DNA from 2 places in the Shewanella sedimentimangrovi genome. Region 2 is predicted to be linked to the other one. Evidence: predicted binding sites of a transcription regulator. Region 2 holds the regulator's gene; the other holds the start of a gene.
What was found. The regulator MetJ, encoded in region 2, represses methionine synthesis genes. The targets are predictions, from matches to a motif close to TAGACGTCTAGACGTCTA.
Positions count from the first base shown of each region.

Region 1: a site for MetJ is predicted at 2,468-2,485, ahead of msrA (peptide-methionine (S)-S-oxide reductase MsrA). Genes of this name have one in related genera too.

Region 1 is NZ_CP071502.1:2,132,678-2,147,790, reverse strand. It holds gene seqA (replication initiation negative regulator SeqA) at 1-184, shown strand, start outside; gene pgm (phosphoglucomutase (alpha-D-glucose-1,6-bisphosphate-dependent)) at 216-1,862, shown strand; gene msrA (peptide-methionine (S)-S-oxide reductase MsrA) at 1,956-2,450, opposite strand; gene astE (succinylglutamate desuccinylase) at 2,695-3,729, shown strand; gene JYB85_RS09305 (thiamine pyrophosphate-dependent dehydrogenase E1 component subunit alpha) at 3,884-5,062, shown strand; gene JYB85_RS09300 (alpha-ketoacid dehydrogenase subunit beta) at 5,066-6,043, shown strand; gene JYB85_RS09295 (dihydrolipoyllysine-residue acetyltransferase) at 6,053-7,618, shown strand; gene nadA (quinolinate synthase NadA) at 7,795-8,862, shown strand; gene JYB85_RS09285 (methyl-accepting chemotaxis protein) at 8,991-11,003, shown strand; tRNA gene JYB85_RS09280 (tRNA-Ser) at 11,138-11,225, shown strand; gene JYB85_RS09275 (RES family NAD+ phosphorylase) at 11,539-12,153, opposite strand; gene JYB85_RS09270 (hypothetical protein) at 12,188-12,886, opposite strand; gene JYB85_RS09265 (DUF885 domain-containing protein) at 13,234-15,018, shown strand.
Region 2 is NZ_CP071502.1:3,607,107-3,622,219, forward strand. It holds gene JYB85_RS16090 (CHASE domain-containing sensor histidine kinase) at 1-1,888, opposite strand, end outside; gene JYB85_RS16095 (hypothetical protein) at 2,146-2,325, shown strand; gene JYB85_RS16100 (flavohemoglobin expression-modulating QEGLA motif protein) at 2,453-3,808, shown strand; gene JYB85_RS16105 (alanine/glycine:cation symporter family protein) at 3,853-5,232, opposite strand; gene JYB85_RS16110 (endonuclease) at 5,863-7,485, shown strand; gene JYB85_RS16115 (SRPBCC family protein) at 7,541-8,074, opposite strand; gene JYB85_RS16120 (cysteine-rich CWC family protein) at 8,171-8,371, opposite strand; gene JYB85_RS16125 (hypothetical protein) at 8,371-8,586, opposite strand; gene metF (methylenetetrahydrofolate reductase) at 8,716-9,609, opposite strand; gene JYB85_RS16135 (bifunctional aspartate kinase/homoserine dehydrogenase II) at 9,771-12,164, opposite strand; gene metB (cystathionine gamma-synthase) at 12,174-13,340, opposite strand; gene metJ (met regulon transcriptional regulator MetJ) at 13,556-13,870, shown strand; gene JYB85_RS16150 (sulfite exporter TauE/SafE family protein) at 13,946-14,674, shown strand; gene JYB85_RS16155 (conjugal transfer protein TraF) at 14,671-15,113, opposite strand, start outside.

The sequences.
Region 1 (15,113 bases), 1.5 Mb from region 2:
CTCCAGGGATGCGCTGTTGCAGGCCAGCCAGTCGGCCAATCCCAAGGAAATCGGCAGCAGTGGTTTTTGGGTTACCACCAATAACAACACAGGTAAGAAGCGCATGATATTGCAGGAAGTGCTGGAGTGCTTTGGCTGCGATCCCGTGCGTGCTGCCAGTATCGGCGAGCGGGCGCTGGGTTAAGTCCGCAAGCGCAACACAAGGAGTAATGGTTTTGGCAATACACGAGCGCGCCGGTACCCCGGCACAGCAACAGGATCTGGTCAATATTCCCAAACTCATGAGCCACTATTTCCGCCTGGTGCCGGATGCCGGCAATCCGGCGGAGCGGGTGAGTTTTGGCACCTCGGGCCACAGGGGCTGTGCCTTTTTGAATAGCTTTAACGAGCGGCATATCCTGGCCATCACCCAGGCCGTGGTGGACTACCGCAAGCAGGCGGGTATTCAAGGGCCCCTTTATCTTGGTATGGATACCCACGCGCTGTCACAGGCCGCCTACGTTAGCGCAATCGAGGTGCTTGTGGCCAACCAGGTGTGTGTCATCGCCCAGGAAAATGACAGCTTTACCCCGACGCCCGTGGTGTCCCATGCCATTCTCAGTGCCAACAAAAGCGCCAACAGCAACGAATTGTCTGATGGCTTGATCATCACCCCGTCCCACAATCCGCCCCAGGACGGGGGCATCAAGTACAATCCGCCGCACGGCGGCCCCGCCGAAGGGGAGATCACCTCCTGGATTGAGACCCGTGCCAACCACTACCTGGCACACAACCTCGATGGCGTCAAACGGGTTAATTACAGCGTGGCCCGCGCAATGCCGCTGCTCAAACACAAGGATCTTATCGGCCCATACGTGGACGATCTGGCCCAGGTCATAGACATGGAGGCCATAGCCAGGGCCAAGGTACGCATAGGTGTTGACCCCCTGGGCGGCTCCGGCATCTATTACTGGGACAAAATCGCCAAGCGCTATGGTTTGGACATTACGGTCGTCAACAACAGGGTCGACCCGACCTTTGGTTTTATGACCCTGGATAAGGACGGCAAGATCCGTATGGACTGCTCTTCGCCCCATGCCATGGAGGGCCTGCTGGCCCACAAGGATGCCTTTGATATCTGTGTCGGCAACGACCCGGACTACGACCGCCATGGCATAGTCTGCCCCGGCAGCGGCCTGATGGACCCCAACCACTTCCTGGCGGTGGCCATAGATTACCTATTGGGTCACAGACCCGGCTGGGCCGAAAACCTCGCCATCGGCAAGACTTTGGTGTCAAGCGCCCTCATCGACAAGGTCTGCGCCGCCCATGGCCGGCCCTTGATGGAAGTGCCGGTGGGCTTCAAGTGGTTTGTGGATGGGCTGGCAAATGGCACCGTGGCCTTTGGCGGTGAAGAAAGTGCCGGTGCCGCCTTCCTGCGCCGTGATGGCGGTACCTGGTGTACCGACAAGGACGGCTTTATTCTGGCGCTGCTGGCGGCGGAAATTTTGGCTGTCACCGGCCAGACGCCCGCCGAGCGTTATGAGGCGCTGGCGGCCAAACATGGTCGCAGCTTCTATCGCCGTATTGACAGTCCGCTCAATGCCAAGATGAAGGCCAAGTTTGCCGGACTTAATGGCGACAGCCTTAATGCCAGCACCCTGGGCGGCGATGCCATACTCGAGGTGCTGACCCATGCACCGGGCAACGGTGCCGCCATCGGCGGGATCAAGATAGTCACGGCCAATGGCTGGATTGCAGCGCGCCCATCTGGCACAGAGCCATTGTTTAAGCTCTATGCCGAGAGTTTTGTCAGCGAAGTCCATCTGACAGAGCTGATAGCCGAGGCCCAGGCCTTGATTGGCGCCGCCCTTAAGGGCTGATAGGCTAATCATTAAGACATAAAAAAACGCGCCCTTGGGCGCGTTTTCTTTTACCTTGCTTTCGGCTTTTTGTACTTATGGTCGAAAAGCCAATCAGTATTCCAGGTGGCAGCTCGGCAGATTGTTCTTCTGGATATAGTCCTGATGGTATTCCTCGGCGCGGTGGAACCGCTGCAGCGGCACTATCTCGGTCACTATGTGGCGAATGCCCCATTTGCCGGAGCGGGCCAGCGCCAGTTTGGATGCTTCGGCTTCGGCCTTTTGCTGCTTGTCGTGAAAGAAAATGGTGCTGCGGTACTGGGTGCCTATGTCGCCACCCTGTTGATTGAGACTGGTGGGATTGTGGTTTTTCCAGAACACCTGCAGCAGCTCTTCATAGCTGACCTGAGTGGGATCGAATTCCACCTGCACCACTTCCGCATGGCCGGTTTTGCCTTTTTTAACCTCTTCATAGGTGGTGGTCTGGTTATTGCCACCCATGTAACCGCAGGTGGCATTAAGCACGCCGGGGACCTGGCGGAAGAAATATTCCACGCCCCAAAAGCAGCCGGCGCCGAAGGTGGCCAGGGAGGTTTGTTGTGCTGACATGAATCTCTCACAATAAATGGATGTCTGGATGGCTAAACATTGTGAGCAAATGCCAAGACAAATGCAAGAGCAATGCAAAAGGAAAAGCAAGCGTAGAAACATGCGTAGCAGCAGTAGGGCAGAAGTAAGACCTTGTCCTCATCCGGTAAGGCAGCGAAAGGGATAGCTGACACCTCAGCCACTTATGTTAGTATTAGTCCCGTTTGTGCCCACCGCCGTTACGGATGAACAAGGAGAATTCGCTGTGCTCGACACTTTGCTTAAAACCAAAGATTTCCTGGCCCTGACCCTGGCCAATCCCCAAAGCTTTCCCGAGCCCTTTGGCTTCGACATAGGCGAACATACCCGGGTTGATGTCTGGGACACGGGCGTGATCCTGTTTCAGCCACTGCAGCAAGTCGCCAATAAAGATGTGGTGCTGTCCTGCGGCGTTCACGGCAACGAAACCGCCCCCATAGAACTGTGCAACGGTCTTATTCGCGATCTGCTGGAAGACAAAATCCGGGTCGGCGAGCGCACCCTGTTTCTCATCGGCAATCCGGCCGCCATCAACAATGGCACCCGCATAGTGGATGAGAACATGAACCGTTTGTTCAGCGGTGAGCATTCCCGAGGACCCGGATTGGTGAATCCGGAGCGGATCCGCGCCCGTAAGCTGGAAACCTATGTGGATCGTTTCTTCAGTGCCCGTGAAGGGGCGCAGCGCATTCATTACGATCTGCATACCGCCATCCGGGGTTCCAAGCACGAAAAGTTTGCCATCTATCCCTACCGTCCGGGCCGCGCCTACAGCGCCGAACAGATCATGTTCCTCAAGGCCGCCGGGGTGGATACTGTGTTGTTCCATCATGAGCCGACCACCACCTTCAGCTATTTCTCTTCCGAGAATTATGGCGCCGATGCCTTCACCATAGAGCTGGGCAAGGTCTATCCCATGGGCCAGAACGACATGACCCGCTTTATTGCCACCCGCGAGATGCTGAGCCGACTGATTTGCGGCCGGGATCTGGAGCTGGAAAGCTATGGTCCGGAAAAGGTCAACCTGTATCAGGTGTGCCGGGTGATCAATAAGCAGGCCGAAGACTTTGAATTTACCTTTGCCTCCGATGTCGAGAACTTTACCTCTTTCCCCAAGGGCTTTGTGCTTGCAAGGGAAGGGGGCAAGGACATCAGGGTTGAACTCGACAGCGAGGCCGTGGTGTTTCCGAACGCCAAGGTCCCCGTGGGGCAGCGCACTGTGATCATGCTGACAGCGGCACAGGCGCCGGACGTACGCTAAGCTTGTAAACCAATTTATACATCCGATCCGGTCCTAAGTTGGCGCCGGACGGGTGCCAATGGTTGATAGGTAGTTTACGTTAACGTAATGTTCAGTCCGCGTTTTAGCAACTGGCAGGGCGTGCTGCGCCGGCCACCAATAACAAGAGCAAATTATGAGCAACGCAACAACGAATAGCGAAACGGTGCATCGCGTCGCCTTTCTGGACAGGGAGTCGCTTGCTATCCCTGTGTTGAAAATTCTCCAAGCCGACGGTACCACCTTTGAACAGGCCGTGCTGCCTCAAATCGATGAGGCTCTGGCCAAGCGTATCCACGATGCCTGTGTCTTTACCCGGGTTCTGGACGAGCGCATGCTCGGTGCCCAGCGTCAGGGACGGATCAGTTTCTACATGACCTGTACCGGTGAAGAAGCCGCCATCGTTGGCAGCGTCGCCGCACTGGATGATAACGACATCATCCTGGCCCAATACCGTGAGCATGCTGCGCTGCGCTATCGCGGTTTCAGCACCGAGCAGTTCATGAACCAGATGTTCAGCAACGAGAAAGATCTCGGCAAGGGTCGGCAGATGCCCATCCACTACGGCTGCGCCGCGCTGAACTATCAAACCATTTCTTCCCCCCTGGGCACGCAAATTCCCCAGGCCACGGGTGTGGGCTACAGCCTCAAACTGAAGGGCCAGCGCAATGTCGCCGTATGCTACTTCGGTGAAGGCGCGGCCTCGGAAGGGGACTTCCACGCCGGCCTGAACATGGCCGCCGTGTTGAAATCGCCAGTGATCTTCTTCTGTCGCAACAACGGCTACGCCATCTCCACCCCAACCGAAGAGCAGTTTGCCGGTAACGGTATTGCCAGCCGCGGTGTGGGTTATGGCATGCACACCATACGCGTCGACGGCAACGACATGCTGGCGGTGTTGGCCGCCACCCAACAGGCCCGTGCCTACGCGGTGGAAAACAATGCTCCTGTGCTGATTGAAGCCATGACCTACCGTTTGGGCGCTCACTCTTCTTCAGACGATCCATCCGGATACCGCTCCAAGGAAGAAGAAGCCAAGTGGCGTGAACATGATCCGGTCAAGCGCTTCAAGCTGTGGCTGATCAACAAGGGCTGGATGACTGAAGCCGAAGATGTTGCCCTGTACGAGAAGTACCGTGAAGAGGTGCTGGCGGCGGTGAAGGTTGCCGAAAAGGTGCCTGCGCCACTGCTTGAGGAAATCATTGAGGATGTGTACGACAAGCCGACACCGCTGCTGCAAAAGCAGCTGGATGCGCTGAAAGAGCATGTCAAAAAGTACCCTCAATCCTATCCAAAAACCTCTGGGAGGCTGTAAGCCGTGGCTGAAATGAATATGTTGCATGCCATCAACAGTGCCCTGCGCATTGCGATGGAAAAAGACTCCACCATGACGGTGTTCGGTGAGGACGTGGGCCACTTCGGTGGTGTATTCCGTGCCACATCCGGTCTGCAGGATACCTTCGGCCGCGCGCGTTGCTTCAACACGCCGCTGACCGAGCAAGGTATCGCCGGTTTTGCCAACGGTCTGGCCTCCAATGGCATGACTGTGGTGGCCGAGATCCAGTTCGCCGACTACATCTTCCCGGCGTTCGACCAGATAGTGAACGAGAGCGCCAAGTTCCGTTACCGCTCAGGTAACGAATTCAACGTCGGCGGTTTGACCTTCCGTACCCCTTACGGTGGCGGTATTGCCGGTGGTCATTACCACTCGCAATCCCCTGAAGCCTATTTCACCGGTACCCCGGGTCTCAAGGTTGTAGTGCCCCGTAACGCCTATCAGGCCAAGGGCTTGCTGCTGGCGTCCATCCGTGACCCCAACCCTGTGGTGTTCTTTGAACCCAAGCGTCTCTACCGCGCTTCCGTTGGCGAAGTGCCGGAAGGGGATTACGAAATCGAACTGGGCAAGGCCGAAGTTATCCAGCAGGGCAAAGACATCACCCTGCTGGGCTGGGGCGCCCAGATGGAAATCCTGGAGAAGGCCGCCGAAATGGCCGCTGCCGAAGGCATTTCCTGCGAGGTTATCGACCTGCGCACCCTGTCACCCTGGGATGTGGACACGGTTGCCGAGTCGGTGAAGAAAACCGGCCGTTTGCTGATTAACCACGAAGCGCCGCTGACCGGTGGTTTTGCCGGCGAAATCGCCGCCACCATACAGGAAGAATGCTTCCTGTATCTGGAATCACCCATAGCCCGTGTGTGTGGTCTGGATACCCCGTATCCGCTGATCCACGAAAAAGAATATATGCCCGATGCGCTCAAGACCTTTGAAGCCATCAAGGCCTGCGTCGCATTCTAGGAGTCCGGTATGATTAAAGATTTTATATTGCCGGATATCGGTGAGGGTGTGGTTGAGTGCGAACTGGTGGAGTGGCTGGTTGCCGAAGGTGACACTGTGGCCGAAGACCAGCCGGTTTGTGACGTGATGACCGACAAGGCCCTGGTGCAGATCCCGGCCCCCTTTGCCGGTGTGATCAGCAAGCTCTATTACGCCAAGGGCGATATTGCCAAGGTGCATGCGCCGCTGTACGCCGTGGATATCGGCGGTGAAGCCGAAGCCTCAGCTCCAGCCGCAGCCGTGCCAGCACCGGCTGCCGCTCCTGCGGTTGCGGCTAGCGGCGCCGCTGTGGAAGAATTCCTGCTGCCGGACATAGGTGAAGGCATAGTTGAATGTGAACTGGTGGAGTGGCTGGTTGCCGAAGGCGATATGGTGGTGGAAGACCAACCCATCGCCGACGTGATGACCGACAAGGCCCTGGTGCAAATCCCTGCCATCAAACCCGGCAAGATAGTCAAACTGCATTATCGCAAGGGCCAACTGGCCAAGGTGCATGCGCCCTTGTACGCCATCGAAGTGGAAGGTGCCGCCGGCGCTGTTGCCGCTTCTCAGGCTCAGGGAAGCGCACAAGCTGCGCCCCAGGCTGCGGCCTGCAATGCTGCCGTGACACCTGTCGCCCAGGGCAAGGCCCTGGCGAGCCCCGCGGTGCGCCGTCTTGCCCGCAGCCTGGATGTGGACCTGTCCAAGGTTCCCGGCAGTGGCAAACACGGCCGGGTGTACAAGGAAGATGTGCAGCGCTTTGTCTCTGGACAACCTGCTGTACAGGCTTCAGCCCAGCCGCAAACAGCGACTGCTCCTGTAGCCGCAGCTGCCGCTGTTGCACCAGCCGCAGCCGATACAGTCGTCGCTATCCGCGGTGTTCAGGCCGCCATGGCACGCCAGATGATGGACTCTGTGTCCAGCATCCCGCACTTCACCTACTGCGAAGAGATAGATTTGACCGATCTTATCGCCCTGCGTGAAGCCATGAAGACCAAGTACAGTTCCGATGAACTCAAGCTGACCATGATGCCTTTCTTTATGAAGTCCATGTCACTGGCGCTCAAGCAATTCCCCGTGCTGAACAGTCAGGTGAATGCCGATTGTACCGAGCTGACATTTAAGGCCAGCCACAACATCGGCATGGCGGTGGACTCCAAGGTGGGGTTGTTGGTGCCTAACGTCAAGGATGTACAGAACAAGTCCATCCTGGAAGTGGCTGCGGAAATCACCCGCCTGACCGACAGCGCCCGCAGTGGTCGCGTGGCGCCGGCGGATATCAAGGGTGGTACCATCTCCATCTCCAACATCGGTGCTCTGGGTGGTACCGTGGCAACCCCCATCATCAACAAGCCGGAAGTGGCCATTGTGGCCCTTGGCAAGGTGCAAACCCTGCCACGCTTTGCTGCCGATGGCAGCGTGCAGGCCCGCAAGATCATGCAGGTCAGCTGGTCCGGGGATCACAGGGTTATCGACGGCGGCACCATAGCCCGCTTCTGTAACCTGTGGAAACAGTACCTGGAAAACCCACAGGAGATGCTGCTGGCCATGCATTGATGGTCGGGCATCAAAAAAGGACGCTGCGGCGTCCTTTTTTATTGGCTCCCGTGCTCAGTTGGCACGCGGCGCGGCCGCCGAGCCGCGGGCTTTTTGGGCCCTCCACCATAAAATGGGTTAATCTTTGCGGCTCAATTTCGTATAATTCGCCCCAGTTGTCAGACGGTGGAACCAACATGAGTCAGCTTGCCCCAATTATCGAAAGCATTCAGTATCCATTTCCTCCCAAGCCTGTCCCCTTGAGCGATGCCGAAAAGGCCGACTACAAGGCCAGGATCAAGGCCTTGCTCAAGGAGCGCGATGCGGTATTGGTAGCACACTACTATACCGATCCCGAGATCCAGGCCCTGGCCGAGGAAACCGGTGGCTGCGTGTCAGATTCGCTGGAGATGGCGCGTTTTGGCCGCGATCATGCTGCCAAGACCTTGATTGTGGCCGGGGTGAAGTTCATGGGCGAAACCGCCAAGATCCTCAGCCCCGAAAAAACCGTGCTGATGCCCACCCTGGAAGCCACCTGTTCTTTGGATCTCGGTTGCCCCGAAGACGCCTTCAGCGCCTTCTGTGATGCCCATCCGGATCATACGGTGGTGGTGTATGCCAATACTTCGGCGGCCGTTAAGGCCCGCGCCGACTGGGTGGTGACCTCCAGCATAGCCCTGGAAATCGTCGAGCACCTGGACAGCGAAGGCAAGCAGATCATCTGGGGACCGGACAGACACCTTGGCAGCTATATTGCCAAGCAAACCGGCGCCGACATGTTGCTGTGGCAGGGCGAGTGTATAGTGCACGATGAATTTAAGGCCAAGGCCCTCCGTGAACTTAAGGCCCAGTATCCCGATGCGGCGGTACTGGTGCACCCAGAGTCGCCTGCGAGTGTGGTTGAGATGGCCGACGCCGTGGGCTCCACCAGTCAGCTGATCCGTGCCGCCCAGACCATGGACAATGACACCTTCATCGTTGCCACCGACAGGGGCATCTTCTACAAGATGCAGCAGGCGGCCCCGGGCAAGACACTGATTGAAGCACCCACAGGCGGTAACGGCGCCACCTGTCGCAGTTGCGCCCATTGCCCCTGGATGGCCATGAACGGCCTCAAGGCCATAGAGGCGGCACTGAGCGGCAGCGATATGGAAAACCACGAGATCCATGTGGATGAAAACCTGCGTCATAAGGCCTTGATCCCGCTGGATCGTATGCTGGATTTTGCCAAGGGACTGAACATGCAGCTCAAAGGTAATGCCTGAGTCCAGGCTACCGAAAAGCCCACCTGAAGGTGGGCTTTTTTTTGGCCAGTTACCCTACCAAAGGCGTATGTGGCGTCTAGACTTGCTGAGGTAGACTCGTCCACAACCGCATCAATAAAGGGATCTTTATGAACTGGCAATGGATAGGCAATCTCAGCCTCAAACAAAAACTTTTAATGGTGGTTATGCCCTCACTGCTTGGGTACTTGATCTACGGCAGTCTAATGCTCAGGGATGCCTGGCATGACAAACAGTCTCTGGCACAGGTGCAGCAGTTAACCGAACTTGCGGTGAGCAACAGTGCCCTGGTACACGAGCTGCAAAAAGAGCGTGGCATGAGTGCCGGTTTTCTCGGTTCATCGGGCAAAGCCTTTGCAAATCAACTGCCCGGACAGCGTCGTTTAACCGATGACAGGCGCAATGAGTTTCAACGCTTTATCGCGGGCAATGATTTCCCCGCCGGTGTGGCGGCGGACATCAACAGTGCAACACAGCAATTGGCCCGTCTGGCTGTCATGCGCAATCAGGTGGATGATCTGACTGTGGCGGTTCCTCAGGCGGTGGCCTATTACACCGAGGTCAATGCCTTGCTGCTGGGCATAGTGGATGAAAGTGTCAAGCAGGGACGGGATCAATCGCTGGCCGTGGCCCTGGCCTCATTCAGCGCCTATCTGCAGATGAAGGAACGCGCCGGGATTGAACGGGCGGTGCTGAGCTCCACCTTCGGTACCGAGGGCTTCAAGCCGGGAATGTTCAATCGCTTTATCAATCTGGTATCCGAACAGCGCACCTATGCGGAACGTTTCAATGCCCTGGCTCCCGATGCCTGGCAGGAAAGCTGGCGCCTACTGCAGAGCGGAGCCGAGTTCGCTCGGGTTGAGGCCGCCCGGGAACTAGCATTGTCGCAGGACAGCGCAAAAATCCGCGGCCAGTCGGCGGAGGAGTGGTTTTCCATGTCCACCGACAGAATTAACAGCCTGTATGCAACCGAAAAAATGCTTGCCAAGGAACTCGGCGACATGATGACCATTCGTATGGCCGCGGCCAATCAGGTGTTGATGTGGGTTGGCACCTCACTGGTGTTGGTCCTGGCCCTGGTGGTGGTACTGAGCCTGACCGTGATGCATTACCTGCATAAGACGGTGGATGGCATTGTCGGTCAGATCCGCCATGCCAGGGACAGGCACGATCTGACCACCCGCATAGGGCACCGCAGTGAGGATGAGTTTGGTCAATTGGCCAAGGCCTATAACGCTATGATGGAAGACTTCGAGCGGATCATTATCAGGGTCAACAGCAACAGTGCCCAGGTGGCTGAAGCGGTGCAGCAAATGGAGGCCTTCTCGCAGCAAATGCGCACCGATGTGGCTCAGGGCCACGACGAAGCGCAGCAGGTGGCCTCGGCCATGACCCAGATGACGGCCACGGTCAATGAAATAGCCTCCAGCGCGGTGGAGGCCAGCACAGCCTCCAACAAGGCCAGCGAAGAGGCCAACAAGGGGAGCCAGGAAGTACAGGAAACCGGCCGTTCCATCTCGGCTCTGGCCCATGACATAGATCTCGCTGCCGATGCCATCCACAGGCTTGATGTTGACATTCAGGGCATAGTCAGTGTGCTGGAGGTTATCAGCAGCATTGCCGAGCAAACCAATTTGTTGGCTCTGAATGCGGCCATAGAGGCGGCGCGGGCAGGGGAGATGGGCCGGGGTTTTGCCGTGGTGGCCGATGAGGTGCGTACCCTGGCACAGCGGGCCCAGGCATCCACCACGGATATACGTACCATGACAGAGCGGCTAAAGAACGGTGCCGTGGTGGCGGTTGATGCCATGCAACGCGGTCAGCAACAGGCGGGTTCCAGCGTTGCCGAGGCCGAGAAGGCCGGCAAGGAGCTGGAGCGTATCGCCAAACATGTGGGCGTCATAGACTCAATGAACGAGCAGATAGCAACGGCCACCCACGAACAATCTGCGGTAGCTGAAGAAGTGAACCGCAATGCGCTGCGGATAAGTGAGATCTATCAAAATACGCAAGCGGTTGCCGAATCGCTGGGCAGCCTGAATGACAAGCTGCTGGAGGAAGTGGAGCTGATGTCCAGGGAAGTGGCTAAATTCAAGCTGGGCAAAGGCAATATTGGCGCTTAAATCAGCGGTTTGCTTAGCAAGTGTGCAAACACATAATCCTTGTACTTTTTTGCTTGACCCTGCCTGGGCTTTTGCGTAAAGTACCGCTCCGTCGACAGGGGAAAGCGAGATGTGCGCCCGGTCGATGACAATATGGTGAGGTGTCCGAGTGGCCGAAGGAGCACGCCTGGAAAGTGTGTATACGGAAACGTATCGAGGGTTCGACTCCCTCCCTCACCGCCACATTTAAAGAACGGGAATCAGTAACTTACTGGTTCCCGTTTTTGCTTTGGGACCATTTTGGGACCAAAGCAGCGTTTTCCTGACAGCTTATGTCCGCGTCAAACCCCATCATTGCCGAAATCTTATCGGCCATCCTCTGCGAGTTTTTGGGGAGCCAAAGTCCATAGTGCTTCTTGATCATCGTGGTGTCACTGTGGCCCAGCTGTCGGGCAATACATTTCAGGAGTACCTAGTTGCCGAGGTACTGTGAAGCGAGAGGATGCGGAGAGCTGCAACGCTCCTAATAGGCGTGAATAGTGGGTTATTAGCGGCTCTAATCCTCAAACAGCGGGTTTTTGTGGAGTACGAGGTTCATTTCGTCAGCCAGTTCATTTATGGCATTAACTCCTTCCTCCGACTCTACAAGAATCTCAGAGTTTACTATGCCTAAATCAGACTCTTGAACGCGATCACCAAATAGCATGAACGCATGGCCATCACCTTGTTTAGATCTCCAAATGAGGCCATCCACTTTTGCGGGATCCGCATGAATGGCTTTGGACCATTCCCTTGTTTCATCGTACTGGGATGCATCGCTGTGGACCAGTTCTCCTTCTGTAATCCCTAAAGCCCGCAGCGCTGGGCCATAGCATTTAGCCAGAGTCAAGTCAGTATTGATTCGGACTGTGCTTAGCATCAGTCCGTTCAGGTTGTTCGCATCATATGATTTCGGCCCCGGAGTATGTGCCACGTCGTGGAATGCGGTCTCCATAAGTGCGCCTTGCGTGCTTTGCGCAGCGTACATCGTTGGTACCTCATGGAGGGCGTCAGAAACAGGGCTAAAACGAGACCATCCAAAACCAGGGTTAAAAGTGGTTGGGCCAAAGGCGCTAGCGTGAACCCTTTTAAGTTCCGTTCCAGCCGAAAGCGACTCAAGTTTGATGCTCAACTTTGGTCCTGGCTTTGGTAGCTTTTTGTCAGAATCATCCGTGGACAATTGGTTCTACCTCCATCTTCGCTGCCTTGATCACTTTTTCAGGATCCCTTCTTATTACATCCATCGGCTTGGCTCCGCTTAGCCAACTATTGTCATTGGCAAACCATGCTGCAACAGCTAAAGGAGTCTTTTGGCGACCAAATATCTCCAAGACTCTATGCATAGACTCGATTGGCTTCCCATCATCACCTAATGCATATCCAGGGAATAGGTCCTTTCCATTGTGGCGGATGGCAAAAATCCTTCGGTCATTTTTCCATCTATTCGGCATTGATGACTTGTTTACGTTTCTATAGCCAGCATGATCGCTAACCTCTTTCGCTTCAAACCAATTTCCGTCCTTCAACACCAATTGAAGAAGCGAGTCAGAGCTTGATAGCTTCAACCTGCTTGTGCTTGGAGCGCTTTCAATCTTATCGACCAACTCTTCAACTACGCTGTATAGCTCGGTAAATGAAATGAGCAAACCGTCAATGAGGTCATACATTGCAACTACTGTTTCTTTTGCAACTTCCGGACTTTTCTTTGCTGCTTCTTTAGTGCGTTCGAGCTGTCTATATCGCTCTCGAAGCTGTTTTACTCGGTCTTGTTGGAGTCTGTGCGTTCTAGCTATAAAGTGGTTCGAACCTTTCTCTTGCTTTTTTATAGCCGCTTTTGTCGGCGCTAAGCATGCTTCACTTTTCATAGTACCCTCCCTTACTGAGGATATACAGGATAGATTAAGAGTAACATATATCAGCGTGCCGCAAACACATTTCGCAATTCCCATTGCGAAATGCGGTGTGTATATTTTGGCGGGGAACTTCACCAAAAATCACTTAACAGATAACTTTCCACCGCCACATTTAGAGACGGGGATCAGCTTAGCTGGTCCCCGTTTTGTTTTTCAGCTGTTTATCTTTCCCGTCCACGCGTAACGCCGCTTTTGTTATTTTGGTAACAAAAGATGAATCCGGTCTTTTTCGTCTTAAGTTTTTGTTGCTGCCGTGTTTTACTGACGCCTTTGATGCCAAAACGACAACAAGGACAAGCATGAAAAAATCATTTCTCGTCATGGCGCTGGCCCTGGCCGGCGTGGGCTCCCTGACCGGCTGCAACCCTCAGGACAAGGTTGCACCGGAGGCGAGCGCGCCCCAGGCAGTGAGCCAGGTGCAGGACTTTGCCGCATTCAGTAACCGCTTTATCGATGCCCTGTGGCAAGTGGCGCCCACCTGGGCACTTTACAGTGGTGTCCACGACTATGACGGTTTTCTGCAGATCCCCAATGAACAGACCATGGCCCAGACCCTGGCCTTTGTCACCGCCCAACAAAAAGCGCTCAGCCAGTTTGATACCGGCAAGCTCAGCGCCGGCGAACTGATTGACTACCGCTTGATCGAAAACCTGCTTGCCAGCATGGCCTGGGAGCAACAGACCTTCAAATCCTGGCAGTGGGATCCGTCCGGTTACAATGTTGCCGGTGGTTTCGCCCAGCTGATTAACGAAGAGTATGCGTCACTGGATAGTCGATTGAAGAGCCTGGTGTCCCGCCTGGAAAATGTGCCGGCCTACTATGCAGCGGCCAGGGCGAACATAGTCAACCCAACCCTGGAACATACCGAGTTGGCACTGCAGCAAAACCAGGGGGCGTTTTCGGTACTCAATGATGAGCTGGTGGCCAAAGTTGCCGCCTCTGGACTCAGCGATGCCGATAAGGCCTTGTTCCAAACCCGCTATCAGGCGGCCGTTGATGCCATTAAGGAGCACAACAGCTGGCTGGAGCAATTGATTGCCAGTCTGAAACAGGACGGCGCCAAGGATTTCCGTATTGGCGAAGCCCTCTATGAGCAGAAGTTTGCCTACGACATCCAGTCTGGCATGACCGCCAATGAGCTGTATCAGAAGGCTCTCGCGGACAAGGACAGGGTGCAAGCCGAAATGGCCAAGCTCACTGCCCAAATCTGGGACAAGTACATCAGTGAGCCCATGCCTTCGGAGCCGAAAATTGCCATCCGCCAGATGATAGACAAGTTGTCGGCCAACCATGTGAAGCGTGATGACTTTGTCGCCGAGGTGAGGGCACAGATCCCAACCCTGGTGGAATTTGTCAATCAACACCAGTTGTTGACCCTCGACCCCAACAAACCTCTGGTGGTTCGGGAAACGCCCGAGTATATGCGTGGCTATGCCGGTGCCAGTGTCAGTGCCCCCGGCCCCTACGACAAGGGTGGCAATACCTATTACAACGTGACGCCCCTCGATGGCATGAGTGACGAGTCGGCCGAAAGCTATCTGCGGGAATACAATCACTGGATTTTGCAGGTGTTGAATATCCACGAAGCCATTCCCGGCCACTACACCCAATTGGTGTATTCCAACGAATCTCCGAGCCTGGTCAAGAGCCTGTTCGGCAACGGCGCCATGGTGGAGGGGTGGGCCGTTTATACCGAGCGTATGATGCTGGAGCAGGGCTACGGTAATTTTGAGCCTGAAATGTGGCTCATGTATTACAAGTGGAACCTGAGGGTGATAGTCAACACCATTCTGGACTACAGCATCCAGGTGAAGGGCATGGACAGGGATGAGGCCATTCGTCTGATGACAGAAGAGGCCTTCCAGCAGCAGGCCGAGGCCGAAGGCAAATGGCGCCGCGCCACCCTGAGCCAGGTGCAGCTCACCAGCTATTATGCCGGTTACCGTGAGATCTATGATTTCCGTGAACAGCTCAAGCAGGAGCAGGGCGACAAGTTTGATCTCAAGGCCTTCCACGAGCAGTTCCTCAGCTATGGCAGTGCGCCGGTCAAGTACATCAAATCCTTGATGAAAGAAGGTAAGTAATGCCAGGGGCCCCAGATGGGGCCCTTTTTTTGCCGTCGTGCTTACTGATAGGCGCAAACCGACCCATTTAGCCGCCTCAAAGTGCCGGGGGGCTT
Region 2 (15,113 bases):
TCTCTCCCTCCAACGCCCAAGTCACATTGATGTGCCCCTGGGGCAAGTCATGGTGTTTGATGGCATTGGCAAACAGGTTGCGAAACACCATTTCCAATGGCACCCGGGCAGTGATGAAATTCGGCACCATGCCCTCCAGAGTCAGAGAGAAACCCTCCGGGGGCGCCACCAAATTGAAGGTTTCACTGATAAGGTCGGCGCAATTGATCTGATTAAGCTCGGCCTCTATCCGGCCAATGCGGGAAAAAGCCAGCAGACCGTCAAGCAACATGGCCATGCGCTGGATGCGGCTCTTGATCAACTTCAGGTACTTGCGGACGTTTTCGCTGGCATTGTCCGCCAGATCTTCATTCAACCACTCGGCCAATTGTTCTATGCCCCGCAGGGGGGATTTGAGATCGTGCGAGGCTATGTAGGCAAAGCTGTCGAGCTCCTTGTTTATCCGCTCCAACTCTCTGGTATATTTATTTTTTTGCTCTTCAATACGACGACGTTCCGACACGTCATTGATGGTGGCCAGCACAGAAATGCCATTGGCAAAGTGAACTGGGGTCAGGCCAACTTCTATGGGCACCCGTCGGCCATCCTTGGAACGACCGAAGAGCTCATCCCGCAGAGACATCTTCTTCGCAATCGGATTGGCCAGATAGCCGCGCATGTGCTCTTCATGTTGCTGCTGCAACACGTCCGGCAGCAGCACATTGACACTGCGCCCCAAAAGCTCATCCCGCGCATAACCAAACAACTGTTCCGTATGGGCATTCACCAAGGTGATCAGGCCGCGGGTATCGGTCATGATAAGAGCACAGGGCGAGGCCTCTATCACCAAACGAAAGCGTTTTTCATTGGAGAGGATTTCGGTGGCAAACAGCGCTTCCTGGTGTCTGGCCTTGGCGTTATTGAGCAGGAAGTAGAGCAGCAAGAGCAAAAACACCGCCACTAAAAAGAGCATCAGCAGACTTTGCACATATTCCTGCTCGGACACAAAATCGGTACGACTGCCGACCTGCAGTAACCAATTGTGCCCCCCCACATTGATAGCTTTAACCTGGCTGTAGCTCAGAGGGACACCCGGACTGGGATCATTGGTAAACATCAGATTGGCGGCTGTTTGCGCTTCACCGTCATAAATGCTCAGCACCAGGCCTTCAAAATCCTCGCCTATGATGCCGTTGATCAGATCCTGCATCCGAAACGCCGCATAAATCACGCCCTTAGCGCGACGTTCGACACTGGCCACATTGTCATACAAAGGTAGATACATCAAAAAACCGGCCTGGGTATCCCGGGCGGTTTCCTGCACCAACACTATCTTGGCCGACACGGAGGCATTTCCCGTCAAAATGGACCTGTCTATGGCCTCTTTACGTCGGGCCTCCGAATACATGTCATAGCCAAAGGCCCTTTGATTGCGCCAATCGAAGGGTTCAAGGTAAAGGATGGAATGGTAAATGGGCCTGTCGCCCTCGGGGTACACCTTGAAATCGGGGAAACCTTCGGCCCGTACCGACTCAATAAAGCTGGCTAATTGGTCCTTGGTAAGAATAACGCTGTATCCCAGGCCCTGGATGCCGGGGTAATACTGCTGCAATCTGGCATTTTGAACATAAATCCGCCACTCATCCCTGGACACCTCATGGGATGACATAAACAAACCAATACCGCTGCGCAGTACCTGCTCATACACCAGCATCCGACTGTCTATGGATCTGGCGAGGGACACAACTTGGGCATGGAAACGTTCTTCACCACGTTCGTTGATATAACGATGAAACAGGTACCAGGCCGACACACAAAACAGCGCCGCACCAAGCATGATCAGCCAGACCGAAGCGGGGGCCCGAAACGGCGTGAACTTGAGTCGTTGCGCTTGCCTGACATCATCCATAATGGCCAATCGCTGTTCCCTGCCAGAAAGTGAATTAGCTGCCAATAAGTTTTGGCAAGGGATCAGGAAATTACAAGGTAAAACCAAGCAAACTGCTCAACTATAATGCCAAAGGAGTAGTCCGCTTAATTTGCCCATGGGAAATTCGTGATCGGCACCAAATTCAGAATTTTTTACTGCTAAAAGCAAAATTTTTTGCTTTTCCAAGTTCGATTTATTGGCTAGAAATGCCTTTAGGACAGCATGAGGAATTCGTTATGGCTCATATAGTAGAAGTCGTGCCCAACGATACTGAAATTGAAGAACTGACCTCCCCAAGAAATGCCCAGGCCGCCAAGGCGCTCAAGCATAAACGCGAAGTGAAGCGGCGCCTGGAGGATTATCTGGAACGTGCCGAGCTGCGCAAAGCGCTGGGCGTGGACGAGGATGATTTCTAACCCCATGGGGCCGCTACGGCGGCTCCAATCATATTAGCGTTAGCCCATCTATTTCAGTGACTTAATAGCTAAGCTCCTGGTGACAGGCTATCATAAGTCTTCAGATGTTAAGACTTTCGGTGATCCCATGTCTGCCGCCAGACAACTCTACTGTCAGCAGTTACGCCAGTTTTCAGATACCCTGGTGCAGTTGCAAGCCCCCATTAAAATCCTCGACGCCATCAAATGGCCGAGGGAAATGGAGCAACGTTTTCTCGCCACCGGGGGCAGCCAACTGCCGGCCATAAACAAGGACTTTTACGACGCACTGCCCCTACCTTTTGCCCCCCACCAGGTGCAACAAGAGCTAAAGCAGCTCAAGCAGAACATTCACAAGACCCTCGGCAAACAGGATCCCTTGGGGCGTCTGTTGGTGGCCAATGTGGAGCAATACCGCCAGGTCATAGACATGCTGACCCACAGGGGAACCCCAACCTTTGGCCGCCTGAGCCAGCAACTCTATGGCAGTGCCGCCAATAAACTGCATGGAGATCGCCATACCCTGAGACAATTGGGCGACCGGTTGTCCTATATCTTTTCCCTGCCGGCGGCGGGCCACATGAACAAGCAGCACCCCAAAACCATAGATGCCGCCGCAGCCGTGGACGATTTGAGCCAGCGGCTCGATCGCTATTTCCACAGTGATGATATGCGGGTCAGACTCAGCGACGGCATAGTGTCCGATGCCGCTGTGGGTGGCGATACGGTTAAAATCAACAGCAAGGCCATGTTCAGCCAGGCCGATTTGAATGTGTATGAAGTCCATGAAGGCTGGGTGCATGTGGGCACCACACTCAATGGCCGGGCTCAGCCCCACGCCACCTGGCTCAGTGTTGGCTCCCCCCGGGTGGCCGCCGCCCAGGAAGGATTGGCCGTACTGCTGGAAATGCTGACCTTAAGCTCCACCCCGGGGCGGGCCAGGCGCATCAGCGACAGGGTCGCGGCCGTGGATATGGCCGAGAAGGGCGCCGATTTTATCGAGGTTTACCGCAATTTCCGTGAGCAGGGACTGAGTGAAAAGGACAGCTACCGGGTGACCCAGAGGGTGTTTCGCGGCGGCATGGTAGCCGGCGGCAGTTGCTTCACCAAGGACATCTCCTATGTGCGCGGTTACGTTGAAAACGTTAACTTTATCCGCAGCGCCATCGCCTCGGGCTTACCGGAACTGATCCCCATGCTGTTCCTTGGCAAGCTGGCCATTGAGGACATTCCCACCCTGTATCTGGCATACCGGGACGGCATACTCACGGCGCCGCGCTACCTGCCACCCATGTTCGAAGACTACAGTGGCCTCTATGCCTGGTTTGGTTTCGCCTCGGGACTTGGCAATATCAACCTCAAGGGGGTGCAGCGCCACTTCCAGCGCCAATTCAAAATACTGCCCAATGTCGAGCCCCTGTATGCCGGGCAGGAAGAGACTGAGTTCGACAGTACGGTCGAATAACAAAAAAGGATGCCAAGGCATCCTTTTTTATTTGGGTTAACCCATCACTTGGCTTCTTGTGCCTGGGCTGCCGCCTGACGCTTTTGCAGGAAGTACTCCCGGGTCAGGCCGAACACCACAGGGCTCAGCAGTGTCAGGGCAATCAAGTTGGGGATCGCCATCATGGCGTTGAGTGTGTCCGCCAGCAACCAAACAAAGTCCAGCGAACTGATGGCGCCCAGCGGCACCACCAGGGTCCAAATCAAGCGGAAGGGTTTGATCGCCTTGACGCCAAGCAGGTACTGGACGCACTTTTCACTGTAGAAACTCCAGCCCAAAATGGTGGTAAAGGCAAAGATGGCCAGGGCCACGGCCACTATGTAGTTACCGAATGGCAAGGCGTGGGAGAAGGCATAGGAGGTCAGCGCAGAGCCGTTCTCGCCCGAGGTCCAGCTACCGGAGACGACAATCGCCAGACCGGTAATGGAGCAGACGATGATGGTATCGATAAAGGTCCCCAGCATGGCCACCAAGCCCTGGGCCACGGGATTTTTGGTCTGGGCCGCCGCATGGGCTATGGGCGCGCTGCCAAGACCGGCTTCGTTGGAGAATACGCCGCGGGCCACCCCGAAACGAATCGCCGCCCACACAGCCGCACCGGCAAAACCGCCTTGGGCCGCCACAGGAGTAAAGGCACTTTTGACTATCAACAGCAGGGCCGCAGGCAATTGATCTATATACACAATCAGTACCGCCAGACCGGCTGTGATATAGAAAATGGTCATCAGAGGCACCAGCTTGCCAGCCACTTCGGCGATACGCTTGATACCGCCCATCAGCACCAGGCCCACCAGGATCATCATCACCACGCCGGTTACCCAGGGCTGAACTCCGAAATTGCTTTCCAGCGCCGACGCCACCGAGTTGGCCTGCACTGTATTGCCGATACCGAAACCGGCGAAGGAGCCAAACAGCGCAAAGGCCGTCCCCAGCCAGGTCCACTTACTGCCCAAACCGTTTTTGATGTAGTACATGGGGCCGCCAACGTGATTGCCGTTGTCGTCCACTTCACGGTATTTAACCGCCAACACGGCCTCGGAAAACTTGGTCGCCATTCCCACCAAAGCGGTGCACCACATCCAGAACAGGGCGCCGGGGCCGCCGACAAAGATGGCGGTCGCCACCCCGGCGATGTTCCCCGTACCTATGGTGGCAGAGAGAGAAGTCATCAAAGCGTTGAAGGGAGTGATTTCCCCCTGGGTAGCGCCTTCCTTTGACGCACTGCGACCGGACCAGAGCAAGCGAAAGCCTGTGCCCAACTTCAGGATTGGCATCAGCCGCAGGCCGAGGGACAGAAACAAACCAACACCCAGGATCATGACCAACATGGGAGTGCCCCACACCACGCCATTGATCATATTTACAAATGCAGTTACGGCTTCCATTCGCACCTCATGGTAATTATCGAATTTATTGTTATTGGCAAGGGCCGCGCCTCGGGCAGCAGGCCATAAAGAGCCCCAGAGTACAACGAAAAGTTAACAATTGAAAACCAACTCTGTTCATGTGCCGCTATTGGGGTGAGCGCTGGTTTAAGGCGGTTAAAAAACCAGCAATCAATTCAGTCGTAAGTTGGAGCATTTATTCTATAGCCGTGCTTTGGTTCTCTTATGGCAAATAAACTTGCAATTCCGCAACAAAACCGCACACCATCAATGAGTAATTATTCAAAATAAAGGCACGCTTAATCACCTTAGAATCTACTTACTCACAGCATGCTTAAAGATTTTGACAACTTATATAAGGCTCGCATGTTGTTTATGCAGTCAATATTCTCCACTCGTCGCCAAATGCAGCTAATCCCGCATAAAGCAGCCAATTCAGCTCAATTAGTCGCCAACATCACCCATGAAAACGCCTTTCTCAGGGCATATTTGAAATAAAAGTTTCAAATAAACAAAGCATTAACACGCAAATTGGTTGTGGCATACTCGGCTCCGCGAAAGCCCCAGACAAAGGAGTTGCAGGGATTCAATACGCAGGATGCCAAAACTATAATTGCGAGACTTACTAGGATGATTACAAAACCAACCCTGACCGCAGCCCTGTTGCTGGCCGGTCTCAGCACCCATGTCCATGGCGCGCTGCTTATCAGTGAAGTGCTTTACGACGCCCCCAACAATGACAGCGTCGAGGAATTCATCGAACTCTATAACTCGGGCTGCGACCCGGTTGACCTGAGTCAATATCAGCTCAGCGACAACAGCAGCAGCCTTAACCTCAGTGGCACCCTGGCACCGGGCAAGTATTACAGCCTGGCCATCAACGCCGCCGGATTCACCAGTCTGTTTGGCAAGGCGCCCGACTTCGCTCCCCTGCCCTTCAGCCTTGGTAACTCGGGCGATTTCGTGAAACTCAGCCTCAATGGCCAGCAGGTGGATCTGGTGGCCTGGGAAGGGGGCGTCAGCGGCTGGAACCTGAATGTGCGTGACGTGGCGCTGGAGCGCACCACCATAGTCAACACCCAGACGGAAGCCGACTGGACCGCGGCAACCAGCGCCGGCACCCCGGGCTCTGGCACACTCGCCGGTTGCAGCGCGCCGTTGCCGACCGAAAATCTGCTGTCCAAGGGCGAAGTCAGGACCAATCTCAGTGCCGCCCAAGGGCAGGCGCTGGACTTTGTCGCCGATATCCCGGCCGGCAGCAGCAATCTGGCGGTGACCCTGTCCGGTGGCAGTGGCGATGCCGACCTTTATGTGCGCTTTGGTAGCGAACCCAGTACCAGCCAGTACGATTGCGCCCCCTATCTGAGCGGCAACAACGAGCAATGCCAGATTGCCACGGTCCAGGAAGGTCGTTGGTACATCAAACTGCAGGCCTATGAGGCCTTCAGCGGCGCCTCGCTGCAGCTCGACTACGACACGGATGCGGGTACCGGCGGCGGCACCGGCGGTGGTACTGAGCCGGATCCTGCAGGTTACAGCTATGAGACCTATTACGCCCAAGCCATAGGCAAGAGTGGCAACGAGCTCAAGACCAGCCTCAATCTCATCATCCGCGACCATACCCGCTACACCTACACCCAAGTGTGGGATGGCCTCAACTACACGGATGAAGATCCCGCCAACACTGACAATGTGATCCTGCTGTACACAGGTCGCTCTGAACCCAAGACCAACCGTGCCGGCCTCAGCAGTTCGCTGGATGCCTGGAACCGGGAGCACGTCTGGGCCAAGAGCCATGGCTTCCCAGACAGCAGCCAGCACGCCTACACCGACCTTCACCACCTGCGTCCGGCGGACGTGACGGTCAACAGCAGCCGCGGCAACAAGGACTTTGCCTTGGGTGGCACAGCGCTCTCCGAGGCACCTGAAAACAAAACCGATACCGACAGCTTTGAACCCGCCGACGCGGTCAAGGGCGATGTGGCGCGCATGGTGCTCTATATGGATGTCCGCTATCAGGGCGGCGACAGCAGCAACACGCCGGATCTGATCGCGGTCCAAGGCACCACAGGCACCAACGAGCCAAAACTCGGTGACCTCTGCACCCTGCTTAGCTGGCACAATCAGGATCCCGTCAGCGATTGGGAGCGGCGCCGCAATAACCGGGTTTATGAGTGGCAGCACAACCGCAACCCCTTCATCGACAATCCGGCCTGGGCCAACAGCATCTTCGGCAGCGCCTGCGGTCAGTAACAGAAGCCTGCAATGAAAAAGGCCCCTGCTAAAGGGGCCTTTTTATGGGATGCGATTATTGCTCCAGCAGGGTTTTGAGGTTGCCAAGTCCTGTGTTGAGATCGTCAGCAATCATGGTTTCAAAATCCATCAGCACCAACATCAGGTTCATCGGATAATCCATATGGCCGCGAAAGCCCCAACTCACCAGGGTCTTGCCTTCGGCCGTCGCGTCAGTGGTCATAAAGGCCAGATCTGTGGCCTCAAAGGGGGTTAAGAATCTCAGCTCATAGTCGATGCGTTTGTTCGGCACCATGGCCGTAATTTCCTGCTCACCACGGCCCACATCCGGGTTGTCACTGTCCCAGGCCGAGACAAAGCCCACTGTGCCATCCGTACCGCGAAAACTCAGTCTCGCCTTGGGATCCATCTTGGCCCACTTGCTATAGTTATTCTGATTTTTCAGATATTTGACATAGTCATAAACCTCAACAACCGGCTTATCTATGACGATGGACGTGGTCACTGCGTACTCTTTTCTGATAAAGAGTGCCGCCACCAGGGGGATGGCGCACAGCAGCAGTAAAAACAGCAGGATTTTTTTCAGCATGGTAGCTCCGTTATGGGTTGCCGATTGCCAAAGTGGTTGCAGCGACGAAATTGGATTTTGCTGAAAAAGTATAGCCATTTTTCAAGCAGTTACCAATTAAGCATCCAGGCGCTTGATCCCCAGAGCCTCTTCCTCGGCCAGGCGTTGCAAGCAGGTCTGGCACAAACAGGCATCCCGGCGCTTTGGCAGCGCCCTGGGCACCTTGGCGTTCAGGCACCAACATTGGTCAATGCTTTGGCCTTGGGTCAGGGCACAGAGATTGGATTGACCACACAAGGGGCAAAGGGTCTCGCGCATCAGGATCGACCCATGCACCAGAGGCGCCACAACAGGCCGAACAGCGACAGCAGGCCATAACAGCCGCAACTTATCCAGAGGAACATGCCCAGCAGGGTTTCTGTGGTAAATGACATCAGATAGAGGCTGGACATTAACATCAGCGACAGGAGTAACTTACTGATGTCCAGCGGTAATTTTTCCATATGAAATTCGTGTACGCTCTGCTCATCCATGGCTTGGCTTCCTTTTTGATCCGGCATTCCCCCCACGGTCGGAATCAAACCTGACTGCAGAGGGCCGTTACACAGCCTAGCCCATGGTCGCCAAAAACAAAAGGCCCCCGTATGGGAGCCCTGCTGCCGTTACCCCTGCTGGGGTCTGACCCCAAGGGTATGGCAGATGGCGTAGGTGAGTTCGGCGCGGTTAAGGGTGTAAAAGTGGAAGTCCTTAACCCCTTCCCGCGACAGCACCTTGACCATGTCTATGGCCACGTTGGCCCCCACCAGCTGGCGGGTACCGGCGTCATCCTCCAGCCCCTCGAACTGCTTGTGCAACCAGGCGGGAATCGACACATTGGTCATGGCCGCGAAGCGTTTGAGCTGCACAAAGTTGGTCACCGGCAGTATTCCGGGCACGATTTCCACATCTATGCCGGCGGCGACGCAGCGGTCGCGGAATCTCAGGTAAGACTCCACATCGAAAAAGAATTGGGTAATGGCCCGGTTGGCACCGGCATCGATTTTGCGCTTGAGGTTAATCAGGTCCGCCTGGGCATTGGCGGCCTCGGGATGCACCTCGGGATAAGCGGCCACGGAAATATCGAAGTCGGCGACGCTGCGCAGCAAACGCACCAGATCCGCGGCAAAGCGGGTTGGCCTGGGGCTGCCGGCGGGCAGATCGCCCCGCAGCGCCACTATGTTTCGGATACCGCTGTTCCAATAGGTCTTGGCCAGCCCCAGCAGCTCCTCATCGCTGGCATCCACCAGGGTCAGGTGTGGTGCCGCTATCAGGTCCGTCTCGCGCTGGATGCGCTCAATCACCCCATGGGTGCGGTCACGGACCCCGGAATTGGCGCCATAGGTCACGGAAACAAACTTGGGCTTGAGCGGTTCCAAACGGCGAATGGAGCTCCACAGCAGCTTTTCCATTTCGGGGGTGGCAGGAGGAAAGAATTCGAATGACACATTAATCTCGCCATTGAGCTCAGCCAGACTCTGGTTCAGGGAGTGAGAATGTTGTGCGTGATGAAAAGCCATTAAATATTCCTCGACTGCTAAAATGGACGTTCGGGCGTTTGGACGTCTATACGTCCACATACTAGAGCAATCTCAATTCAAGTCAAGCGTAAAAAACGCCAATTTGCCCATCCTAAAAACAAAAGGGACGCCAATGCGTCCCTTATCACCCACAGCCAAGCTTATTCCTGTAACAGCTCGTGGCAGATCTGCGCCAGATCCGACTGCACCGCCGCCGCTGTTACCTCACGGCCGGCACCGGGTCCGCGGATGATCAGCGGATTGCCCTGATAGAAGGCGCTGCGGATCACAAACACATTGTCACCCGGTGTCAGGTTGGCCCAGGGGTGGTCCGGCTCAACCCAGCTCAGTCCCACCTTGGCACTCACGCGCCCGCCGGCCCTGTCCAGCGCCGCCACATAGCGCAGCACCTTGCCCTCATCCCGGGCGGCATTGAGGGCAGCCAGCATGGGGGCATCCAGCTCGCTGATCCGCCCGAGGAAGTCGGACAGCGGCAAGGCGGCCAGCGCCTCTGGCACCGGCGATGTCACCTCTATATCGTCCAGCTCCAGCTCCAGGCCTATCTCACGGGCCAAGATCAACAGCTTGCGCTGCATGTCGCGGCCAGAGAGATCGTCCCTGGGATCGGGCTCTGTGATACCGAGTCCCTTGGCCTCCAGTACCAGTTCGGAGAAGGGGCGGCTGCCGTCATAGTGTTCGAACAACCAGCACAGGGTGCCGGAGAACACACCGCCGACCGCCTCCACTGTGTCGCCACTGTTGTGCAAATCGTTGAGCGCATGTTGCACCGGCAATCCCGCACCGCAGCTGGCGTTATAGCGCCAGTAAAGCCTGCGGTTACCGAGCTGTTGTTTCAGTTCACGGTAGAAAGGCAGCGGGCCTGAGCCGGCCAGCTTATTGGCGCTGACCAGATGAATGCCGCGGGCAAACAGCTCTGGATATTGCAGCGTCAATGCGGCACTGGCGCTGATATCCAGGGCCACCAGCTCGTCGCATTCCAGGGCCTCCAGCTGTTGAAACAGGCTTGGGTAGTCCCATTCGTGCGCTTCTACCGCGAAACGATCGCGCCAGTTGCCGGCATCTATGCCCTGACCATCAATCAGTGCCTTGCCGGAACTGACCAAACCCAGCAGCTCAATACTGGCCTCCAATTCCCGCCCCAAAGAAGTGGCGGCGCGGCGAAACAGATCCAGCCAGGCTTCGCCTATGTTGCCAACCCCAAGCAGCACCACGCCGATGCGTTTGCGCGGCCCGGCGCAGCGTCTGTGCACCTTCTGGGTCAACAGGGTCACCTGATTCTTGGGCACCAGGGTCACCAGGCTGAGACCGTCCTGATACAGGGGCCTGGCCTCACGACTGAGCAAACGGGCAAAGCCGCGGCGATATAAGTGGGCATCGGCGCTGACCAGGGCCACCAGTCCGAGATCCGTGGCGACGCTGATGTCACTGATCTCCAGCTCCGGCGCCAGGGCATTGAGCTGGTTCAGGGCCTGGCGTTGCAGCTCGGGCATATAGGCCAGTTCCAATCGGCCATTGGCTGCGGGCCACCAGGCCAGCGGAGCCACACCGGCTTCTGCCAGCTGGCTCAGCAGGGTGTCGCAGTCACCGCCCAGGGTCAGGCTGAAACAGGCCACCTCGTTAAGGTTGGTCACCACGGGGGCGCTGGCGCGGGAGCTTGAGGGCGCCACCAGGGTAAAGGCGGTGTGTGGCGCATAGCTTGAGCGCACCGCCATGCTGACCCGGGTGTCAAACAGGGGTTGCAGGGTACGGGAATGGAGCACGGGCGAACCCAGACGGGCCAGGCGGTCGGCCTCGGCCAGTGACATGCTGGCCAGCAACTTGGCGTCATTGATCTTGTTGGGATCGGCGTTAAACACCCCTTCCACATCGGTCCAGATGGTGACCCGGTCGATATCGGCCAGGCTGGCAATCAAGGTCGCGCTGAAATCCGAGCCGTTGCGGCCCAGCAGCAGGGTATCGCCGCGGCTGTTGGCGCAGATAAAGCCGGTGATCACCAAGCGCTCGTCCGGATGTTCGGCCAGCAGCGCCTGCACCTTGGCACGGGACTCGGCGGTGCGAATCTGTGGCACAGCGCCCTCATCGGCCACCAGTATACTGCAGGCATCCACGTGGCTTGCCGCCACGCCGGATTCACGCAGCAGCGCCGCCATCAAACGAGCCGACCAGCGCTCGCCGAAACTGACCACCTGATTCACCTGATAGTCGTTGCGTTCACCAAGGGCCAGCAGGGTCTGCAACTGGGCCTTGTCCGTGGCCAGGCGCTCACGCAGGTGGCGGGCCTGTTCGGCACTGAGCAACTGCTCAATCAGTTGTTGCTGATAGCCCATCAGCTGCTGCAACTCTTCCTGCCACAGGGCACCTTTGTCGCTCAGCTCCAGCAGACGATAGAGAAAATTGGTGCTCTTGCCGGCGGCCGACACCACCACCAGATCGTCACTGCGCCCCTGGGTCAGCAGTATATGGGCCACCCGACGATAACAGTCCGCATCCGCCAGGCTGGAGCCACCGAATTTATGTAAATGACATCGTGCCACATCAGGCTCCTATTGCTTGCAGGCCGCCACGGCGGCGAGTCCGGCCTCTATGTCGGCCAGCAAATCTTCCACATCTTCAATCCCCACCGACAAACGCAGCAGGGTGTCACTGATCCCGGCCTCGGCGCGGGCATCGCTGTCCATGGCCCTGTGGGTCATGGTGGCGGGCACTGCCACCAGGCTCTCTACCCCACCGAGACTTTCGGCGATGCTGAAAAACTGCAGCGCCCCGAGAAAGGCCACCAGCTCTTCCTGGCCACCTTCAAGCTCAAAACTCAGCATAGCGCCAAAGCCCTGTTGTTGCCGGGCGGCAATCTCGTGCCTAGGGTGATCCTTGAGCCCGGGGTAATACACCTTGCGCACCAGCTCGCTGGCAGCCAAACGGGCCACTATGCGCTCGGCGTTTGCCTGGTGCTGCCGCACCCGCACCGCCAGGGTGCGCACCCCGCGCAGGGTCAGGTAGCTGTCAAAGGCGCCGCCTGTGAGTCCCAGGGTATTGGACCACCAATGCAGGCGTTCCCCCAGCTCGGCATCGCGACACACCACGGCGCCACCGACCACATCGCTGTGGCCATTGATGTACTTGGTGGTGGAGTGCACCACTATGTCGGCCCCCAGCAACAAGGGTTGCTGCAATATGGGCGAGAGGAAGGTGTTGTCCACCACCACCTTGGCGCCCACCTTGTGGGCGGCATCGGCAATGGCGGCTATGTCCACTACCCGCAAAAGCGGATTGGAGGGAGTCTCCAGCCATACCATGGCCGGTCCTTGGGCCAGGGCCGCATCCAGCGCCGCCGTATCCGATTGATCGACCACCAGCAGGCGGAACTGGCCTTTCTTCGCCAGGTTGGTGAACAGGCGATAGCTGCCGCCGTAGCAGTCATGGGGTACCACCAATAAATCATCGGCTCCGAGCAGACTGGTCACCAGGGTGATGGCTGCCATACCGGTGCAGGTAATGATACCGCTGCTGCCATGCTCCAATTGGGCCAGGGCCTCTCCAAGTTGGGAGCGGGTGGGATTACCCGAACGGCTGTAGTCGAATGCCCGTGGCTGGGTGTGACCGTCAAAACTGTAATTGGTCGACAGGTAGATGGGCGGTACCACGGCACCATGCTGGCTGTCACTCTCAATGCCCTGACGTACGGCTATGGTTGCGGCTCGACGCTCTGTCATACTCGGATCCTCAAAATACGCTTGCGCATCACAATGGATGTCTGGACGTCTAAATTAACTCAGCAATTATACCGAGGTCAATAGGCATCCAGACTTTTAGACGTCTATACTTGTTGGCGAGAGCCCACAGATGGGGCGTTTTAGCAGCAATTATTTGACTGTAGTTTGTAAGGGTTTAAAATCGGCACCGAATTTCGGATATCACAGGTGAGTCAATGACTGAATGGAATGGCGAATACATCAGCCCCTATGCTGAGCACGGAAAGAAGAATGAGCAGGTTAAAAAGATTACCGTTTCCATTCCTTTGAAAGTGTTGAAAGTATTGACCGATGAGCGCACCCGTCGCCAGGTCGGCAACCTGCGTCATGCAACCAACAGTGAATTGCTGTGTGAGGCCTTTTTACATGCCTACACGGGCCAACCGCTGCCCAATGATGACGACCTGTCAAAAGACAAACCCGACAGCATCCCCGCCGAAGCCAAGCGCCTGATGGATGAGATGGGAATCGAATGGGAAGACATGGAGTAAACTCCTGTCAATGAAAGATAAACACACAAGGATCGCTCGGCGATCCTTGTGTGTTTTTGGCCCCGGAGTACTTTGATGGATCCTGTTACCTGGTTGTTGGCCCTGCTGATCATCTTCAGTGGCGCCCTGATCCAAAGTCTGATTGGCTTTGGTCTGGCTGTAGTAGCCAGTCCGCTGTTGTATCTGCTGGAGCCGCGACTGGTGCCGGCCCCTGTGATAGTCATGGGCTTCTCCATTGCCCTGCTGACCCTGGTGCGGGAGCGCGGTCAACTGGAGTTCAAGGGTCTGCAATATGCCCTGCTGGGACGGGTTCCCGGCGGCCTGCTGGGTGCCACCCTGTTACTCCTGGCTCCACAGGATGTACTGGGGCTGGCCATAGCCGCCATTGTGGCCATCGCCGTATTGCTCAGCCTTAAACGCTTCGAACTGCCGGTGAACCGCCTGACCCTGTTCGCGGCCGGTACCCTGTCCGGGGTATTCGGCACCATAGCCGCCATTGGCGGCCCGCCGATGGCGCTGTTGCTGGCGGGCAAGGATCCCGGTAAATTCCGGGCGGCACTGTCGGCCTTTTTTATCTTCAGCTCCCTGATTGCTTTGGTGATTCTGGCCTTGGCAGGCTTGCTGAGCACTGAGCACTTGTGGTGGTCGCTGCAACTGCTGCCCGGTGTCATTTTGGCCTACCTGCTGGCCGGGAAAATGATCCACAGGGTTGATAAAAATAAAACCAGGGTGATGACCCTGGTTTTATGTTCCTTAAGCGCCCTGCTGCTGACCTTTAAGTCGCTGGCCAGCCTGCTTGGTTAGAAGTGATAGGAGGTTTGCAGTGCCGCGCCGTAGGCATTGTCATTGCCGAACATACCGCTGAGATCCAGCTTAAAACTCTTGCCTATGGCAAAACCGGTGCCGAGGGAATAAAGATTGGCGGTCACATCATTCAGATCGTGGCGGTAGCCCAGCCGTAACGCCAACCAGTCCATGGCCTGGTATTCACCGCCCACACGCCAATACTGGGTACCCTCCATGTCGACAAACTTTTCATTTTCAAGCAGATCCAAATCCGTGGTTACGGTAAAACCATCCCACTGGTAAGCCACGCCAACGGTCACTGTTGGCCCCACTCTGTAGGTGGCCTGAATACCTTCTGACTCAACTGTGTCCAGCTCCCGCTTTATCAGGTTGCGGCCGGCAAGACCTATGACCATGCCATGCATGGGCTCAATGGCGATACCCACATCCAGGTTAA